DNA from 2 places in the Blautia sp. MSJ-36 genome. Region 1 is predicted to be linked to the other one. Evidence: predicted binding sites of a transcription regulator. Region 1 holds the regulator's gene; the other holds the start of a gene.

Region 1 (8,120 bases):
GGCAGATAAGATCCTGAAATTTATGGATCTGTTTGCCGGTGAGGAGACATTGATTCTTACTGATCCGGTAATGGGCGATGACGGGGAAGTCTACCCGATTTATACAGAGGGACTTCGAAGCCGTTTCCGCGAACTGGTCAGCCGTTCCTATGTAATTACCCCAAACCTTACAGAGGCATTGCTGCTCCTTTACGGAAAAGAAGAAATGGAGAAAAAATGGAAAGTTCTGGAAACTATGCCGGAGGCAGAAAGGCTGGAGAAAATCCAGGAGATCGGACAGCGCCTTGTTCTTGAATTTTCTCTTTCCGCAGTGGTGATTACAGGTGTGAATTACCGAGAAAACAGCCAGACACCGAAAATGGGAAATCTTGTCCTGGAAAAAGAGAAGGTCTCCTGGGTATTTGCCGAAAAATCCGGTGGAAGTTATTCCGGAACCGGAGATCTTTTTGCGTCAGTGCTCAGTGCCGGGCTGGTGAAAGGATATTCTATGGAAACCTGTGCACATATGGCGGTGGAGTTTATTTCCACATCAATCAGAGACGCAGTATCAGAAGGAACAGACCGTAATGACGGGGTATGCTTTGAAGCGCATCTAGGTATGTTACTTTCATAATAAAGAAAAGGGGAAAAATCATGATTTCAGCAGAAGAACAGAAAAAAGTAATTGCTCTTGTAAAACAGACAAAAGAACTGATTTTAAAAGAGATGAATAACGAAGAAGTAATGGTAAAGGGAGCTGCTAACTATGTGACAAATGTGGATCTGGCCGTGCAGAACTTTCTGAAAGAGGAACTTGGAAAAGCATTTCCGGAGATTTCCCTGATCGCGGAAGAAAAAGAAAACCTGGGACTTTCCAGAGAAAAAACTTACTGGATTCTGGATCCTATTGACGGTACTACAAATCTTATTCTGGATTTTCATATGAGCGCAGTTGCATTGGGACTTTATGAAAACGGTGAGATTGTTTTCGGTATTGTATACAATCCGTTTTCCGATGAACTGTTCCACGGAGCCAAGGGAGAGGGCGCTTATCTTAATGGAAAGAGAATCCATGTATCCGATACCGAAGATTTTGGGGATGCGGTAATTTCCTATGGCTCCACTCCTTACACAAAAGAAGAAGCAAAAAATCTTTTTCCGATTTTTTATCACATCTTTATGAAATGTGCGGATTTCCGTCGTACCGGATCTGCAGAACTCGATATGTGTTATGTTGCCTGTGGAAGGGAGCATGGATATATTGAACGTGACCTGAAACCCTGGGATTATTCTGCGGGAACCATTATTCTTCGTGAAGCAGGCGGTATTGTGAAGAACTGGAAAGGCGAGGAACCGTCCTATCTGAAAAATGAGGACATCCTCGCCTGTGCGCCGCAGTTTGCGGAAATTCTTCTAAAAGAATTATAATTTATTTTTTTGTAACCGATTTTTGTGTTCAAAAAGGGAGATCAGCAGCGTGAGCAGGATTCCGGAAACAGAGAGAAGAATTCCGGCGCGGATTCCCGGGCAGATGTAACGAAGCTCGATCTGGTTTTTCCCTTCTGTCAGAGGAATAGAATACATGCAGTCATCCAGAAGGCCGGCAGTAATCTGCTGGCCGTTTCTGTATATTTTCCAGCCTTTGTCGTAAGGGATGGATAGATAAAGCAGGGAGCTGGAATCAGCAGCAGTACAGGAAACGGAAACATGCCCGTTTTCCAGCTGGAACTCTTCCACAGCTCTGCCTGAAATCTCCTTGGAAACAGCGGCAAGGGCATCCAGATCCAGCGCGTAAAACTGTTCGCCCCCATCCCGGATGAAATATCCATTGTCTGAATGGATGGAAACTTTTGCATAAGCGGCTTCGGAAGCTGCTGGAATATAAAAAGCTGAGGGACTGAGCCACCAGGAATAACGGCTGATATAGGAGTCATTTACATTTAAAGAAGCATTTTCCATAGGGGAATCCCAGGGTATGTTTCCATATAGTGCGTAATTTCCCTCTGGAACAGAAAGGGTGTATACCTGGTCAGTGCCGGAATCGGAATCTCCTTTGGAAGAATAGGTATAGGATAACGGCCGATACAGAGAAACCGGATGTCCGCACAGAATGCTGTACAGATAATTCTGGTATACAAACGGGTCATCGGTCTGCGGAGTCTGTATAGATTCCGAATTGTCATGATAGAGAAAGGCCATCGGCAGTGCAGACGGGTTACAGTATACGGACTTTCCGTTTTCCGCCTCTATAGAATCCAGTTTTGTCAGTCCGTTAACGGGATAGGCAGACAAGGTATATTTTACTCCCAGCAGAGCATCTGCAGCAATGACAGGAGAGTTGGTAATGTTCATATTCAGACCGTTTTCACGGTAACCGATACGTTCCAGAAATTCTCTCTGCGTATCGTCCGGGGAGGAAGTATAACCGGAAATGGAACGGTAATTATAAGCCAGAGCTTCGTTATAATTTGCAGTTGCACCGTCAGTGTACTGAATCTTTGTGGAAGTCTGTGAAATCCGGTAAATGGAACTGTCCGATTCCTTGATTTCGCCGATCTGTTTCTGGGAACCCAGAGAATAAGCGGTGTACTGGCTGTTTTCGTCAGCATGGTAATCATTCATCAGAAAGCTGGCGTTAACTGCCAGTTCTGAAAGGATGATTCCTGTACAAAGCAGAGTGATAACTGCTTTTTTCCATGATTTGAAATTCCGGCTGTACATAAAAAGTCTCACAGAAATCAAGGTAACTGCAGCGTAAAAGACGGTCAGATAGATTTTTGATGTATGTTCACCGGGGTGAATATTATCCAGAAAAAACAGAAGAACCGAAAAAATGATCCATCCTCTGGAAAGAAGAACTGCGGTATGGTCATCCAAGTAAATCAGATAAAAACAGGCAGCCAGAAAGATCAGAGCGGCAATTCCCACATAGGAATATCTGCACCAGTAACTTTCCACAGTTTTGAACAATGAAAATACCATATAAAAAGGTTTCCAGTAAAAAATCAGTGCTATGACAGCAAGAAAACAGGCCAGCATACTTTTTTTCTGTGCAGATAACGTAGAAGAAAGAAAAAGGGCAATAACCGCCAGGATTACCAGAGTACCACAGAACAGAGAAGTACTGTTTGGAGTACTGTGCGCGCCCAGGTGGTAACTTTCCAGAATGGTGGGAAGCTGTCCGACGAAAGAAAAATCCTTCAATGCTGCAAGGTCCAGAGAACCACGGTTGGAATTTCCCATGGCAAGTACAGTGGGTAAAAACAGAACCGCGCTGCACATAAGCCCCAGAAACATAGAGAGGCCATAACGGAATATCATGACCAGGGCTTTTCGTGGAATATGGCTGTATTTTCTTGATGATCCCAGAAAATATAAGGCAAGTTCAAAAAGAAACCACAGGGCGGAAAATACACAGTTGATACCACCGCTGTACCAGTTAAAAAGAATCGACAATGCCACCCAGACAGAAAGCTTCCAGATGGATGATCCATGTATGATCTGATAGGTTCCCAGAAGAATCAGCGGAAGAAGATAGACACCGTCAATCCACATGATATTACTGCTCTGGGCAATGGTATACTGGCAAAGACCGTAACAGCAGGATAAAAGGACAACAAAAAAAGTTCTTGCAGATTCCGTGTTTTCTGTCAGATATTTCCGGAAGCGGTTTACAAGAAAAATACTGAAGGTCATGGAAGCCAGAGATAATTTCAGCAGTACCAGGATGTCAAAAAATGAATGGAGATTTTCTTTTGGAAAAAAGACACTCAGAAGCATAAACGGGGAGGAAAGATAATAGCTGAAAACAGCGATATTGGTACCTCCCAGTGTTTTTCCAAATGTATAAAAAATGCTGTTTTTCTGCGCCAGAACATCCTTGAAATAAGCATAAAAATCCAGATACTGAATGCTGGCATCATCCACAGCCAGTGATTTGTTGCCAAAAGGGGCATAGCCACAGGTGATAAATAAAATCAGTAAAACTGCAAAAGTAAGACCAAATGCAGAAAAATAAATGCGCTTCTTTTTCACAGGTTCCTCCTCCGGGATGATTATAACAGAGCTGGCCGTCAGGCCAGCTCTTCCCATTTTTCATAAAGTTCTTCCAGTTCTTCCGAAATGGCAGCTTTTTCACGGCTTAATTTGGTACATTCTGCCACGTTGGTGCAGACATCCGGGAGAACCATGGTATCGTCAATTTCCTTATCTCTTGTTTCCAGTTCCTCAATGCGGGCTTCCACTTTTTTCAGTTCTGCTTCCCGTTTTCGTTTCTTCGCCTGTTCTTCTTTCATCTGCTGCCAGGAAAGTTTGTTTTCGGAAACCGTTTTTTCTTCCTGAGGGGCCTCGGGAGAATCAATTCCCGGAGCATAGGCGCTGGTCAGTTCTTCTTTTTTCTCCAGATAGTAATCATAATCGCCAATGTAATTGACCACAGCCTGATTGGTAAGTTCCATGATCCTGGTTGCGGTCTGATTGATGAAATAACGGTCATGGGAGACATAAAGGACAGTACCGGTGTAACTTACCAGTGCTTCTTCAAGGATTTCCTTGGAAGCGATATCCAGATGGTTGGTAGGCTCATCCAGAATCAGGAAATTGGCTTCGGAGAGCATCAGCTTGGCAAGGGAAACACGGCCTCGTTCTCCACCGGAAAGTGCGGAGATTTCTTTAAATACATCGTCTCCGGTAAAAAGAAATGCTGCAAGCATATTTCGGATTTCGGTCTCTGTAAGAGTCGGATACGTATCGGAAATCTCCTGGAAAATAGTCTTATCCATATGAAGAACATGATGTTCCTGGTCATAATAACCGATCTGCACCTTGGAACCAAGAGAAAATTTTCCGGCATCTGCTTCGAGAAGACCATTGATAATTTTCAGCATGGTAGTTTTGCCGGTTCCGTTGTTTCCGATCAGTGCCACACGTTCGCCACGTTTGATATCAAAAGAAATATCGGAGAACAGAGTCTGTCCCGGAAATGCCTTGGAGAGTTCCTCCACATGCAGGACATCGTTTCCACTTAATACACGGGGTTCCAGGGAAATCCGCATACGATCCTGAATTTCCAGAGGTTTTTCGATACGCTGTACACGATCCAGCATCTTCTCACGGCTTTCGGCACGTTTGATAGATTTTTCTCTGTTAAAGGACTTCAGTTTGGCAATGACTGCTTCCTGATGTTTGATGTCTCTCTGCTGATTTAAGTATGCCTTGTACTGGGCATCGCGTAGCTGGGCTTTTTTAAGAGCATAAGCAGAGTAGTTTCCACTGTAGACACGGGTCTGTCCGGCCTCAATCTCCACTACCTTTGTGACAACTTTATCAAGGAAATAACGGTCATGGGAGACAATAAATACAGCTCCCGGATAATTCAGAAGGTAGGTTTCCAGCCATGAGATACTTTCCATATCCAGGTGGTTGGTAGGCTCATCCAGAAGCAGGATATCCGGTTTGGAGAGAAGCATCTTGCCAAGGGCAACACGGGTTTTCTGCCCTCCGGAAAGCGTCTCGATCTGTTTGTCAAAATCCTCTTCTGTAAAACCAAGACCCTTTAAAACACCGGTCAGTTCACTTTTGTAGGCATAACCGTTTTCCAGTTCAAACTGATGGGTAAGACGGGTGTAAGTCTCCATCAGACGGTTCAGGTCCTCGCCCTGTACATGGTTCATTTCCTGCTCCAGATTACGGATGCGGCGTTCCATATCAATGATGTGCTGCTTGGTGGTAAGAAGTTCTTCATAAATCGTATGGTGCCCGTGAATGTCCTGATACTGGGCCAGATAGCCGATATTTTTGTCACGTGCAAGAACAACATTGCCGGAATCAGCGGAAATTTCCTGCATGATGATCCGAAGAAGGGTTGTTTTTCCTGCACCGTTGCATCCGATAAGGGCCGCTTTTTCCCGGTCTTCAATATGGAAGGATGCGTCATTTAAAATTACTTTTTCGCCAAAGGCTTTGCATATATTCTGACATGATAAAATCATAAAAACTGTCCTCCTGTATAAAGAATTGTCTCTGTCTGGTCATAAAACAGGGAAAATCCTCCACCTATTATAACGGAAACCGCCAGGATTTCAAAGAAAAAATCAATTTTTTAAAAAAATATGAAGAAATTTGTACAGAACTCACAACTTTAATTGACAGGAAAATGTCAATTCGGTATAATTAACCTAGTGTAAGGTAAGGAGGAGAACTATCGTGGAGACAAAACAAATCTCGAAAGCGGTGATTAAGCGTCTGCCACGCTATTACCGCTACTTAGGAGAGCTGATGGAAGACAATGTAGAGCGTATTTCTTCCAATGAATTAAGTAAGAAGATGCATACCACAGCTTCCCAGATCCGTCAGGATCTCAATAATTTCGGCGGTTTCGGGCAGCAGGGGTATGGCTATAATGTACATTATCTTTATACGGAAATTGGTAAAATTCTCGGATTGGACATCGTTCATCCGATGATCATTTTAGGTGCCGGTAATCTGGGACAGGCACTTGCCAATTATGTGGACTTTGAGAAACGTGGCTTCAAGCTGGTGGGAATTTTTGATGTAAATCCTGTGCTTGAGGGTATTGCAGTCCGCGGACTTGAGATTCAGATGCTCAGTGAACTTCCGTTTTTCCTGAGAGAAAATAATGTAGAGATTGCAATTCTCACTCTTCCGAAGAACAAAGCCAAAGAAATGGCAGATATTCTGGTGGAGAACGGAATCAAAGCAATCTGGAATTTTGCACATCTTGATCTGGAGACACCGGATGATGTAATTGTGGAGAACGTGCATCTTTCCGAAAGTCTTATGACACTGTCTTATAATCTGAGTAAATACAGGCAGGAGCATGTGGAAAAGTAGAAAGTGTTAAGCTGCCGGAAACGGCAGCTTTCTCTATTAAGAGGGGAGGCAGGGCACAGCATGAAAAAAATTGTTACCTGCGAGGAGATGAAGAAGCTGGATGGTGCCACCATTCATCATATCGGAGTGGCATCAGAAGTTCTGATGGAGCGGGCAGCACTGAAAGTAGTAGAAGAAATAGAGAAATATCTCGAAAAAAATGAAAGAATACTGGTTGTATGCGGAAGCGGCAATAACGGAGGCGATGGTATTGCCGTTGCCAGACTGCTTTATCTGAAGGGAATCCGGGCAGAATTCTGCATGGTCGGAAACAAAGACAAAATGACCAGAGAAACGGTGCTTCAGTATAAAATTGCCACAGGATATCAGGTCCCGGAAGTGAATAACCCGGACTGGAGTGAATATACTACTATAGTAGATGCCGTGTTTGGCGTAGGCCTGGTGCGTCCGATCGAGGGACATTATGCGGAAGTTATTCATGAGATGAACAGTGCCCGGGCAAAAAAGATCGCTGTTGACATCCCATCAGGAGTAAACGGAGATACAGGCCTGGAAATGGGAATTGCCTTCAGCGCGGATCTGACTGTTACGTTTGGTTACCGGAAAAGAGGACTTTGCTTTTATCCGGGCAGATTGTATGCAGGAAAGATTGTTACCGCTGATATCGGAATCTATGAGCAGGAAGCTGTAAAGGCATCTGCATGTTGTCTGGAGCAGGAAGACCTGAAACTGTTTCCGGAGCGTGATCCCGGCGGAAATAAGGGAACTTTTGGAAAAATTCTATTTGTTGCCGGAAGCGAGGGAATGTGCGGGGCTGCTTATTTAAGCGCCAGTGCTGCTCTTCATGCCGGGGCGGGAATGGTAAAAATTCAGACAGTAGAAGAAAACAGGATTCCATTGCAGATTCTTCTTCCGGAGGCTATGGTATGCACCCGGTTTGATGAGGAATCCAACGAACAGCTTCTTTCCTGGTGTGATATCCTTGTGATTGGACCGGGACTGGGAACATCGGGGGCCAGCCGTGAGAGAGAACAGTGGTTTCTTACGGCAGCCGCCCGGGAGAAAAAGCCACTGATTCTGGATGCAGACGGACTGAATCTTCTGGCAATGCATCCTCAGTGGAAGGAATTCCTGGGTGAAAATGTTATTCTGACGCCGCATATCGGTGAGATGAGCAGACTTTGTGTAAGAACCATATCGGAAATCCAGGGAACAATTGCACAGACCGCAGTGGACTATGCGAAAGAAACCGGTACCGTATGTGTCCTGAAAGATGCCTGTACAGTAAT
Region 2 (8,120 bases), on a different contig from region 1:
TCATCCAGCAGGTAAGTATCTTTGGTGTGGGAATCCCGCCACTTTTCATGTTTATCAAGGCTCTTCCGCTGGCACTTGTATGTTATGTGATCGCATTTGGCGATTTTGTTACCACAGAGACACTTGTCACTGAGGCACGTCAGTCCAGAGATGATGAGTACATTGATTTCAATTCCAGCCGTTCCAACCTGGTCAGCGGTCTTCGAAATCTGATCCTTTCCATCATCGCACCGTTCCCTCCGCTTTCCGGTCCGTTATGGGTCGGCATGACAGTATCTGTCTCCATCCGCTACAAAGAAGGAAAGAAAGCCATGAAGTCTCTTCTTGGCGGTATGGCATCCTTCCGTATTGCAACTTTCTTAAGCGTGCTGATCATTCCGGTTGTAAGTTTCTTCCGGCCGATCTTCGGAGTTGGTTCTTCCATCACTCTGATGTTCCAGGCGTTTGTCTGTGCAAGGATCGGTATGGATTACTGTAAGACAGACCGTGACAAGATGATTGCCGGTGTTATGGCAGCTGTCCTTGCAACCCAGGGAACTGCGTGGGCATCCGCATGGGCTCTGGCCGTTGGATTCGGACTGAACATTTTCCTTTCCAACTGGGATCCCAGGAAAAAAGCTCAGGAAACTGCCATTGAGGAAAAAGCTGAGAAATAATAAATAAAGTTATAAAAGATAAGAAAAGAGGAACTGCACTGGATGGGTCAGCGCAGTTCCTCTTTTTGGGTCATGAGATTTGTTTTTGTTACAAAATAGATTTGCTATTTACGGGATTAAAATCTGGTCTATAATTTACGTTCTTTCTTAAACGAAGCCGTAGATCCTTTCAATGGGAGGTTACAGGATCACAGGCTTTTGTGGATAATGTCAAGAACCTGCTCAAGCTCGTTGACATTGATCTGTCCCGGTGCGGAAGCTTTGGTAGCGGCACCGAAGGTAAGGGCGGAACCAAAGGTTTCACCTGTGAGACGGCTGACAACACCGGTACCTGCCATGGACATGGTAATGATCGGGCGGTCGGCGAACTGCTGGGACATTTCCAGTGTGGCACTTAAGAGTGTAAGTACGTCCTGTTTGCTCTTTGGCATAACAGCCATCTTCGGGATATCTGCGCCATAGTCCTGCATCATGCGAAGACGGCGCACGATCTCATCTTTCTTGGGAGTTGCGTCAAAATCATGATTGGAAGCGATGACTTTTACGCCATAGCTGTGAGCTTCCTGGATCATGCTTTTTACGATCTCCTCGCCTGTGAAGGCTTCTACATCAATGAGATCTACATAGCCGCTTTTGGCAACAGCCATGTTGAGGGCTTTGTAATCTTCGTTGGAGATTGCTTTTTCTCCGCCTTCTTTTGCAGTACGGAAGGTGAAAAGAATCGGAGTGTCCTTTAAAACGGTCTGGAGATCTTTTGCCACATCCAGAACCTTGTCTGTGTCAAAAACATCTTCGAACCAGTCAACACGCCACTCTACAACGTCTACGGGGATTCTTGCGAAGGTTCCTGCCTCAAGAAGGATATCTTCTTTTGTCTGTCCAACGATCGGGACACAGATTTTCGGCCTGCCTTCTCCGATTGAGATATTTCTTACCTGAACTGTTTTCATAATGGTCCTTTCCGATACGGATGGGATTTTATCAGTCATCGTATCTGATGTTAAGAATCTCTTTCATATGCTCGATCGGCATCGGCTCGCCGGTCCACAGTTCAAATGCAGCGGAGCCCTGGAAAAGCATCATGCCAAGGCCGTTCATTGTCTTGCAGCCAACTTCCTTTGCCATGGAGCGCATAGCGGTTTCAAGAGGGGAGTATGGCACGTCAACAACGATAAGCTCCGGACGGAAGTAAGATTTGTCCGGAACAACGGACTGGCCTTCCAGAGGTTTCATTCCAACACCTGTAGCATTTACGAACAGATAGCTGTCAGCCATTTCTTTTTTCAGCTGATCAAGATCAGCAAGATCGTAGAGAACTGCATGGCTGGATGTCTTGGTGTTGATCTTCTCAACAGTGGATACGGCACGATCCCAGAACTCATCCTTGCGGTTAAAGATCACAATCTCGCCTACGCCGTCCAGTGCAGCCTGGATCTCGATAGCAGTAGCAGCACCGCCTGCGCCTACGATGGTCATTTTCTTTCCGATAACATCAATATCGTTATCTTTCAGTGCAGCCATAAATCCGATACCGTCTGTGATGTGGCCTGTAAGATGACCGTGATCGTTGACGATGGTGTTTACAGCGCCGCACATTTCTGCTGCCGGTGAAAGCTCGTCAAGGTACTGGCCTACCAGAGTTTTGTTTGGCATGGAAACGTTGGAACCTCTCATTTTCAGAGTACGGATGGCTTTTACAGCATCCTCGATTTCATCTGCGCAAACCTCAAATGCAAGGTATGCATAGTCATAGCCAAGCTTTGCGAAAGCTTCGTTCTGCATGGCAGGAGAGCTGGAGTGACGGATCGGATAAGCCATAAGACCGATGAGCTCTGTGTGTCCTGTGATTCTTTCTGACATGGTAATAACTCCTCTCATTGGTAAAAATCTGGGTAACTCTTTTTTCTAAAACCTCCCGCCACATCAGTCTGAAGAAGTTGCGGATGTTCTTCGGACGGCTGCAGCGGGAGGAAGACGTGAAAAATCTATAGACACTCCCGAAGCGTATTTAAAACGTTCATCTGGAGGTTATAGCGGATATTAAAGGTATCCTCTCTGCTCGAGAATGGTAAGGATGTTACGTCCTTCCTGGGTACCGTCAATGATTCTTCTTGCTCTCTGGCTGTCGCCGATGTTCATGATCTCAACATCCTCAGAAGAAAATTCCTCTGTGAGGTTCTGGTAAAGCTGTCCCTGAGCTCTCATTCCAAGACATACGAAACCGTACTCAAATGGAAGCTCATAAGGCTCGCCGTCACCCTTGACAAGGAAGGAAGAATCCTTAACCTCAAGGAGAGCAGTTTTTGTAAGCTGATGTACATTATGTTTTTTCATCATGGTCTTTGTGTCGTTTTTGCTTACAGGGTCAAGATCACGTCCGATCTGATCCATCATCTCAACAATAGAGATATCTGCGTTTCTGTCTGCGAAGAATTCCACAACATCAAGACCTACAGCACCGCCGCCTACCACAACGACTTTTTTGCCTTCCAGATCCTTCGGAAAATCATTAATGTGGCTGATCATACCAAGAATAGAATAAATATTATAGTTCTCGTTGTCAATACGATCCTTCAGTCCTGTGATCGGAGGAAGGAGCGGAGCGGAACCGGTGGAGCTTACGATGATATTCGGATGGAATTTGCGGATGTTCTCCGGTGTTCCTTCTGTGTTTTTGAAGATGTAAAGGTTCTCAAGCTGTTCTGCGCGATGCATGAGATAATGCGGGAAATCAGCCAGGCGGTTCTTAGCTGGGATTCTGGAGATCAGAGATGCAAGTCCCCCAAGTTCATTGCCTTTTTCCAGAAGGAAGGTGTTGCAGCCAACCTCTGCGGCTGTACAGGCAGCTTCCAGTCCGGCAGTACCGCCACCGATAACAACGACGTTACAGTTTTTGTTTACATGCAGTTTCTTATATACATCGCCCTCAAGAACAGATGGGTTTACGGTACAGCGGATCGGGCGGTTTACGCCGATACGGTTTCCTGCACATCCCACGTTACAGGAGATACATTTGCGGAGATCGCACTCATGTCCTGTGGCAACTTTGTTTACCCATGCAGGATCTGCGATCAGGCCACGGCCCATACCGATAAGGTCTGCGTCACCGTCAGCGAGGATACGCTCAGCAACTTTCGGGTCACGGATGTTACCCATGGAGATACATGGTTTGTTGAATTTCTCTTTTACAGCTTTTGCCATGTAGGAACGCCATCCATCCGGAAGATAGTTTGCGTCGATCTGGTACTGGATGGAACCGTTAAGTCCACAGGAAACGTCGAAGATATCAACTTCTTCCTGAAGGTAGTCCAGATATTCCAGAGTATCATCAAGTGTGTTTCCGCCTTCCATCAGCTCATCAGCGCTGAGACGGAGCATGATCGGGAAGAAAGGTCCCACCTGTTTTCTTACCTCATCGATGACCATGCGGCAGAAACGGGTACGGTTCTCAACAGATCCGCCGAATTCGTCGGTACGCTTGTTTGTGATCGGGGAAAGGAACTGGCTGATCAGGTAGGAATGTCCTGCATGGATTTCCATTGCGTCAAAACCGGCTGTCTGTGCACGTTTTGCAGCCTCGCCGTATTTCTTTACAATGTGAAGGATCTCTTCTTTGGAAAGAGGTCTCGGGATCTCACCGCCTTCTTTGGAAGGAACATCAGATGCGGAAACCGGCTGCATGTTGATTCTGGAAGAAACTGCGGAAGCACCTGCATGGTTGATCTGGATCGCGATCTTTGTTCCATATCTGTGAATGTTCTCACAGAATTTGAAAAGACGTGGAAGATAGTTGTCATGATCGATACGAAGCTGGGTGGTTCCGTTGGAACCCTGCGGGGAATCGATACTTGCGTTCTCTACGATAATAAGGCCTGTGCCACCCTTTGCACGCTGCTCATAATAATTAATATGAAGAAAACTCATTTCGCCGTTCTGCTCACCGTAGTTGGTGCCCATCGGCATCATAACAATACGGTTCTTGATAGTCATATTTTTAACGGTTAATGGGGAAAAAATATGCGGATAATCATTTTTCATTTGGAAAAACCTCCCTGGTTATTTTAAATAGAATCGTTTGTTTGTGTTAATTATATAACAAAAATATCTATAAAACTAATTCATAATACCAGTAATATAATAAAAATAATCTATAGATTTTTTCCGGAAGAAAAGTAGCTGGAAAGTGGTGGAAGATTCCAGGGTTTACATACAGGACTTTAGCGTGGTATCATAACAAATAAAAAAGTTACAGGAGATAGAAAAAATGGAATTCTGGGATATTTACGATGCAGATAAGAAACCGACGGGACGTACCATGAAGCGCAATGACTGGTGCCTGAAAGATGGAGAATATCATCTGACAGTTTTGGGCGTAGTTGCAAGACCGGATAAAACCTTTCTCATCACCAAACGTGTGATGACAAAAGCCTGGGCACCGGGCTGGTGGGAAGTTTCCGGCGGCGCTGCCCAGGCAGGCGAGGAATCAAGGGATGCGGTACTCCGTGAAGTGAAAGAGGAGACAGGACTGGATGCCAGCCAGGCAGAAGGCGGATATCTTTTTACCTATAAAAGAGAGAATCCTGGGGAAGGAGACAATTACTTTGTAGATGTATACCGGTTTGTGATGGATGTGGAGGATAAAGATCTGAAGCTTCAGACTGAAGAGACAGACGGATATATGTTTGCAACGCTGGATCAGATCAAAGCGTTTGCAGCTGAGGGAAAATTCCTGCATTATGACAGCATTAAGAAGGCGTTTGAGTTCTAAGCAGATTTTGACTGGTTTTCCGGACTGATGTGAAAATGAGTGTTGTTTTCTGTGGATTTTTATTTTTGAAAACGTTGTTTTTTGCCTTGTTTTCGAAGAATTGTATTGACATTAAGAGGTACAGATAGTAAAATTTAACGTAGGGAAATTGTAAGCCGGATGAACAAAATCCGGCTTATCGAATATTAGATCGATCGAGAAATCGATAGCATGGATCTTGACAATGCTATGTTACGAAATTTTTGAAAGCGAGGAATCATCAATGGCAGATGAACATAAAGACCAGATCAGAATCGTACAGGAGACCGTAGCCGGTAAGGAGATCACATTTGCCCATATCATGGGTGGTCCGGCACCAATCATATATCAGAAGCTTGGACTGAATCCACAGGTGGACTATGGCTCATCTGCGATCGGAATCATGAATATGACCCCTTCCGAATCCGCTGTGATCGCATCTGATATCGCAGTGAAGAGCGGCAATGTATATCTTGGTTTTGCAGACCGTTTTACAGGAACACTGATCATAACAGGAGAGATTTCCGATGTGCAGACAGCAATGGAAGAGATCGTGGACTATTTCCGCGATACTCTTGGATATGTAGTCTGCAAGATCACCAAGAGATAAGGAAGTGCACCATGGAAGAACGGATAACGAAGGAAGAACTGCTGGAGCGGCTGTTCCATGATGATTATGAGAACCTTAAGGGAAAAAGGCTGCGACTGACCCGGGTGAGAGTACCTGGAAAAGAGCTTTCTTTTGCACATGTTTTTACACCAAGTGACAAGTCGGTATATGAGAATCTTGCGTTACATATCGGAGTTCACGAAGGAGAGGACCATACGGGAGATGCCATCGGTATGGTCAGGGTTACACCCTGGGAGGCTATTGTAGTGGCTGCAGATGTTGCAGTGAAGGCGGCTCATGTGGAAGTTGGATTTATGGACCGGTTCTGTGGGACATTGATCCTGACAGGCGGTTTTACGGAAGTGACGACAGCTGTGGAGGAAGTGGTGCGGTTTTTCCATGAGACATTGAAATTCGATGTCTGTAAGATCCACAGAAGCTAGAGCAGGACGGGATAAAAAATGAAAAAAATTTTTCTGATGGGTCGAAGTGAAGCCGGCAAAACATCTCTGACACAGGCGCTTAAAGGGGAAGAGCTTCATTATCATAAGACTCAGTATACCAATACAAATGAAGATACTATTGATTCACCGGGAGAATATGCGGAATCCAAGCATTTCAGCGTAGGACTGGCCTGTTTTTCCTTTGAGGCGGATGTGATCGCCATTGTACAGGCAGCCAATGAGCCCTTTAACCTGTTTAGTGACGGCAGCAGGAATTTTCTACTACGGCCGCTGATCGGGATCATCACCAAGGTGGATTCTCCCCATGCCAACATTCCCATGGTCAGACAGTGGATGGAGAACATGGGCTGTGAACGGATCTTCATGGTAAATAACAAGACCAGGGAAGGCATCAGTGAGCTGATGGATTATCTGCAGGATGATCTCCCGAAGCTTACGCTTGAACAGGCGAAATTCAAGCAGAGCCTTGGCCTTAACGAATGGGATTCCATGCCGGAAGGGGTGGAGTATCCGGAATCCATACGGCAAAATAGTAATATTCACGAAAAATGAATAAAAATACAAAATTCAAACAGAAAAAGTAGAAATTCCTCCGGAACTGTGATATACTGTTATTGTTTGGAAGATTCGTGGGCTGAAATGTAAGATCCCCAGAGCATGAAGGATAAAGAGGATAGAAACGGGGCTCGCAGATATATGGCAGAAGAGCTGTATGTTGGGAACACCGGGTATCCGTATCTGACTTCATGTTCTGGGGATTTTTTATATTCTGTACACAGATTTTCCGAATGGATGAAAGAGCAAAACAATAAAAAGGACAGGAGAGGAAAAGATGTTTGAATTATTTGAAAATCTGACCAACTGGCTCTGGGGACTGCCGCTGCTGATCACGATCCTCGCTACAGGCGTATATCTGACAGTACGTTCCGGTTTCTTCCAGTTTCGCCATTTTGGTTACATTGTGAAAAACATGTTCAGTAAAGAACGTCGCCAGGAAGGCGGAGATGACGGAAAGAGCCTGACACCGTTCCAGGCTATTTCCATTGCGATCGGAGGTACTGTTGGTGTATCCAATATGTCCGGTGTTGCAACGGCTATTGCAACAGGAGGACCTGGGGCATTATTCTGGCTCTGGATCGCGGCGCTTCTTGCCATGGTCATCAAGATGGCAGAGGTAACACTTGCTGTGTACTACAGAGAAAAACAGCCAAACGGTGAGTACCAGGGAGGCCCGACCTACTATATGCAGAAAGGCCTTGGCGGAGAGAAAAAGCTTCCCTTCTGGAAACTTTTTGCAGTACTGTTCGGCGGCTGTATTTTTATGACATGGTTCATTACCTTACAGAATTATACAGTATCAGAGGCTGTCGGAAGTACCTTCCACCTGCCATACATCGTGCCGTCACTTCTTTATGTGGCAGCGATCTACCTGATCATCATCGGCGGTGTAAAGAAAGTCGGTGTAATCTCTTCCTATATGACACCGATCATGTGCATGCTTTACATTGTAGGATCCCTCGCAATACTGGTAGTGAATTTTGACAAGCTGCCGGAGACCTTTGGGCTGATCTTTAAAGGTGCATTTACAACACAGGCAGCAGTCG

What was found. The regulator Rex, encoded in region 1, represses fermentation and respiration genes when NADH is low (regulators of the CRP and FNR family bind a similar motif). The targets are predictions, from matches to a motif close to ATTGTTAANTANTTAACAAT.
Region 2: KQI39_RS09975 (oxidoreductase) is a predicted target of Rex. The motif match lies at 4,737-4,756, and genes of this name have one in related genera.

The regions. Positions count from the first base shown of each region.
Region 1 covers NZ_JAHLPQ010000001.1:191,182-199,301, forward strand. The annotation lists gene KQI39_RS00880 (pyridoxamine kinase) at 1-613, shown strand, start outside; gene KQI39_RS00885 (inositol monophosphatase family protein) at 634-1,407, shown strand; gene KQI39_RS00890 (YfhO family protein) at 1,402-4,014, opposite strand; gene KQI39_RS00895 (ABC-F family ATP-binding cassette domain-containing protein) at 4,053-5,969, opposite strand; gene KQI39_RS00900 (redox-sensing transcriptional repressor Rex) at 6,184-6,831, shown strand; gene KQI39_RS00905 (NAD(P)H-hydrate dehydratase) at 6,892-8,120, shown strand, end outside.
Region 2 covers NZ_JAHLPQ010000012.1:16,371-24,490, forward strand. The annotation lists gene KQI39_RS09960 (hypothetical protein) at 1-656, shown strand, start outside; gene aroD (type I 3-dehydroquinate dehydratase) at 845-1,606, opposite strand; gene KQI39_RS09970 (shikimate dehydrogenase) at 1,638-2,516, opposite strand; gene KQI39_RS09975 (oxidoreductase) at 2,697-4,694, opposite strand; gene KQI39_RS09980 (NUDIX hydrolase) at 4,921-5,424, shown strand; gene KQI39_RS09985 (BMC domain-containing protein) at 5,687-6,052, shown strand; gene KQI39_RS09990 (BMC domain-containing protein) at 6,064-6,495, shown strand; gene KQI39_RS09995 (EutP/PduV family microcompartment system protein) at 6,514-7,068, shown strand; gene KQI39_RS10000 (hypothetical protein) at 7,174-7,356, shown strand; gene KQI39_RS10005 (alanine/glycine:cation symporter family protein) at 7,349-8,120, shown strand, end outside.